DNA from 2 places in the Bacillus sp. JJ664 genome. Region 2 is predicted to be linked to the other one. Evidence: riboswitches for the same ligand, from Rfam matches in the RefSeq annotation. Region 2 holds a riboswitch; the other holds the start of a gene.
The links. Region 2 has a riboswitch for lysine ahead of lysA (diaminopimelate decarboxylase). Riboswitches for the same ligand answer to the same signal wherever they lie in the genome.

Region 1 (2,214 bases), on a different contig from region 2:
TCTCTAGGTTCTACTCCTTTAGCTAATTCAGCACAGATTGCTGCAGAATATGTACAACCAGCACCATGTGTATATGTTGTTTCAATTCGATCAGATTCTAAAATTTCTATTTTTTCACCGTCAAATAAAACATCAACCGCGTTTTCATGTTGAATTTTGCTTCCGCCTTTAACAAGTACGAATTTTGCGCCTAATGCATGAATCTTACGCGCTGCTTCTTCCATTTGTTCAACTGTTTTAATTGGCGCCATATTTGCTAATTGTGCTGCCTCAAATAAATTTGGTGTTACTACAGTTGATAAAGGAACTAAAACATCTCTTAATGCATCATTTGTTTCAGGATGTAAAGCCTCATCATTCCCTTTGCAAATCATAACCGGGTCAACTACTACACGATTTATATTATGTTTTTTAATTGTTTCAGCTGCTAATTCTATAACTTCCACTGATCCAAGCATTCCTGTTTTCATTGCCTGAATGCCTACACCAACAACGATTGTTTCTAATTGCGCTGCAATTGTACTTATATCAATCGGAAATACTTGATGGTGCCAATGATTATGTGGGTCCATTGCAACTAATGTGGTAACCGCACTCATTCCATAAACATTTCTCTCTTGGAATGTTTTTATGTCTGCCTGTAAACCTGCGCCACCACTACTATCTGATCCTGCAAGAGTTAATGCTTTATACACTGTCATATCAAAATTCCTCCTTTGTTTAAATACAATTTCATTATAGCAAAAAGAACACTAAAAAGCAGGAAGTAGGGCAGGTTATGAATGGAAAATAGAAATCATAAAGGAAATGGTATAGACAATTCTAAAGGACTCTTCAACTGTTTCTTGTAGAATTTTGCAGAAAGTAATTGACAACTAGATTATGAGATTGGTATAGTAATTTTATAAATTTTAATTAAATATGATCTTTATCTCGTATGGATAGAGGCGCGGTTTTGATGAGTTATTACTTGGAGGTTTATGGAACCTATGAAAAGTAATGAAAGGCGAAACTGCCGAAGTAACAAAGTTGCCATTCAATTTTGTTGCTGGGCCTATTGCTGAATAAGCGTAGGACTGTCACAAGTTTACTTTTACTTGTGGAGGGCTATTGAAGAGATGTTGGCTGTTAGACGCATATAAACTGAGTCTTAAACACGTGAACATTCTTCACGTGTTTTTTTGTGTTTTCAAGAGCATTCTAACCTACATAAAGTAGGAATTTCTTGAGTAAAATACACAGCAAACAACACTTTTGCGCCCCTAATTCTGCGTAAAGATAGTATTGCATGAATGAAGAGGAGGCAACAAAGATGGGACAAACAAATCTCCCGCAAAATGATGGTTCTTTAAAAAGAGGACTGAAAGCAAGACACTTAACAATGATTTCAATTGGTGGTTCTATTGGGACAGGGTTATTTTTAGCAAGTGGCGCTTCAATTAGTGAAGCTGGACCAGGTGGAGCTTTATTAGCATATTGCTTAATTGGTTTAATGGTTTATTTCTTAATGACAAGTTTAGGGGAAATGGCTACATATCTTCCTGTATCTGGTTCTTTTAGTACGTACGCATCTCGTTATGTAGATCCAGCATTTGGATTTGCGATGGGTTGGAACTATTGGTATAACTGGGCAATCACATTAGCTTTTGAATTAGTTGCTTCAGCAATGTTAATGAAATATTGGTTCCCAAATACTCCTGCTGTATTATGGAGTGCCATTTTCTTAGTCATCATTTTAGGGTTAAACCTATTATCAGTTAAAGGCTACGGTGAATCAGAATTTTGGTTTTCTTTAATCAAAGTCGTAACTGTTATTGTCTTTTTAGTAGTAGGGATTGCAATGATTTTTGGTATTTTAGGTGGAGATAGTGTTGGATTTAAAAACTTTACTGCTGGTGGAGCACCGTTCCATAATGGATTTTTAGGTGTGTTATCAATTTTCATCGTTGCTGGATTCTCATTCCAAGGTACAGAGTTAATTGGTGTTGCAGCTGGAGAAACTGAAAATCCAGAGAAAAATGTACCGAAAGCAATTAAACAAATTTTCTGGCGTATCCTTTTATTCTATGTATTAGCAATTTTTGTTATTGGTTTATTAATACCTTATACTGACGCAGATTTATTAAGAGGGGACGTTGCAGTCAGTCCATTTACTTTAGTTTTTGAAAAATTAGGTGTAGCTTTTGCAGCATCAGTAATGAATGCAGTTATTTT
Region 2 (2,214 bases):
CACTACTTTAGATACACCGTCTTTTACAAATACAACAGCCGGACGACGAATACGATTATAATTATTTGCCATTGAATACCCGTATGCACCAGTACAAGATACTGCTAATAAGTCATTGCTCTCAACAACTGGTAACTCGCAATCCCAAATTAACATATCTCCACTTTCACAACATTTACCTGCAATCGATACAACCTCTTTATTCTCGTCATTCGCGCGATTTGCAAGCATAGCTTCATACTTTGATCCATAAAGTGCTGGGCGGATATTATCAGTCATTCCCCCATCGACAGAAACATATTTTCTTACTGAAGGTAGGTTTTTTGTTGCTCCAATCGTATATAGAGTTGTTCCTGCTTCACCAACGATGCTACGGCCAGGCTCTAACCATAATTCAGGGACTGGATACGATAATTCTTCACATTGTTGTTTAATAATAGAAGTAATTTGATCAATATGCTTAACAATCGATAACGGTTCGTCTTCAGAAGTGTAACGAATCCCAAATCCGCCACCTACATTTAATATTTCAGCTATATAGTCTAATTCATTTTTTAATCCATTTAAGAAGTTCATTAATATTTTAATTGCGTGCACAAACCCATCCGGCTCAAAAATTTGCGACCCGATATGAGAATGTATTCCCAACAGTTTTAAATTTGGTGAATCTAACGAAATGGCAATTGCTTCTTTTGCTTGACCTGACGTGATATCAAAACCAAACTTTGAATCTTCTTGTCCTGTCATTACATATTCATGAGTGTGTGCTTCTACTCCAGGTGTTACACGTAATAAGATTGATACATCTACTCCGCGATCTTCAGCGATTGCTTGTAATACTTCTAACTCAAAGAAATTATCGACTACGAAACAACCAATTTTCGCGTCTAAAGCTTCTTCAATTTCCTCTATTGATTTATTATTCCCATGAAAGTGAATTTTCTCTGCCGGAAACCCTGCTTGTATCGCTGTATATAGTTCGCCACTTGAGACTACATCTAAACATAACCCTTCTCTTTCAATTAAGCGGGCTTGTTCAATACAAAGGAAAGCTTTACTTGCATATGCAACTTGATATTTTAACCCTGTCTCTTTTAATGCTTCATGAAATTCTCTACATTTAGACTCAATCAATGCTTCGTCGTATATATATAAAGGTGTCCCATACTGTTCAGCTAGTTGAACTGTACTGCAACCTCCGATTTCTAGATGTCCATTATGATCAACTCGACTATTACCATGTAAATACATTAATATTCTCCCTTCATAACTAAACACAAGTTCATTCACCAGAAGCCTTCTTCAATGTATTAGTGTATTAAAAAAGGCACATGAAGGATATGTTCATGTGCCTATCACTTTTAAAATTAAAAGGATATTGCCAATCACATCTCTTCAATAGCTCTTCACAAATACAAGTGACAGTACTACATTTATTAAATGCAGTCCCAGCATTTTAGCGTGTGGCGCTTTAATGCTTCGGCATCGGATCCTTTTTCGTTTAGTCATCAAACCCACAGTTCTCTTAAACGATACTCATATACAATGCAACCTCTACGAATAGATTGTTTTTTTATATTAGTCTATGTATAACACAGTCTAAAAATAGATGTCAAACCTTTTTAAAAAATAATCTGTTTACTCATCCATTGTTTCTATTATATATGAATGCGTTAGTTGATTACCTCTCCAAAATGCTCCCTTCCCGTGGGGCGAAAATGGTAGGCATGCTAAAACCAAAAAGTCCTGTCGTAACGGATGCATGACCCACATCCTGTGTGCCTCCCTCGTGGTCTCGGCTTTCCCGGATCTCAACAGGAGTCTAGCACCTTCCGTTGTCATCAACTTTTGTCCTTAGTTTTCAAATTCTAAAATGAACAATCTTTTGGGAAAGTGTAAAAAAAATCTGTAATTGCAAGTTTTTACTAATCATTTGGACTACACAAGTTTTTCTTTTCAAAATATAATCTTTACTATAAAATATTAATTACGCGCTAAAAAAAGGTGATTAATATGAAAAATCCAATCAATAATAAAAAACATCATATAAAAAAAACAAGCCACTAACTTTATGTTAGTGGTTTTTCTTTTTTGTTGCCTTAGGACAACACTCTTAGCTATAGTAGAAAAATTTGGTCAGAGGTGAATAGATTGCATTCAACCAAAATTGCATTACTTTCAATTTGTAGTAACTCTTTTATTGTTTTATTAAAA

Region 1: linked by a shared signal. The riboswitch ahead of V7056_RS06325 (amino acid permease) and the one ahead of lysA (diaminopimelate decarboxylase) in region 2 are both predicted to bind lysine.

The regions. Positions count from the first base shown of each region.
Region 1 covers NZ_JBALMS010000037.1:27,273-29,486, reverse strand. Annotated here, with positions in the region: gene pdxK (pyridoxine/pyridoxal/pyridoxamine kinase) at 1-701, opposite strand, end outside; lysine riboswitch at 935-1,118, shown strand; gene V7056_RS06325 (amino acid permease) at 1,313-2,214, shown strand, end outside.
Region 2 covers NZ_JBALMS010000093.1:19,247-21,460, forward strand. Annotated here, with positions in the region: gene lysA (diaminopimelate decarboxylase) at 1-1,251, opposite strand, end outside; lysine riboswitch at 1,392-1,565, opposite strand; gene V7056_RS15100 (cation diffusion facilitator family transporter) at 2,152-2,214, shown strand, end outside.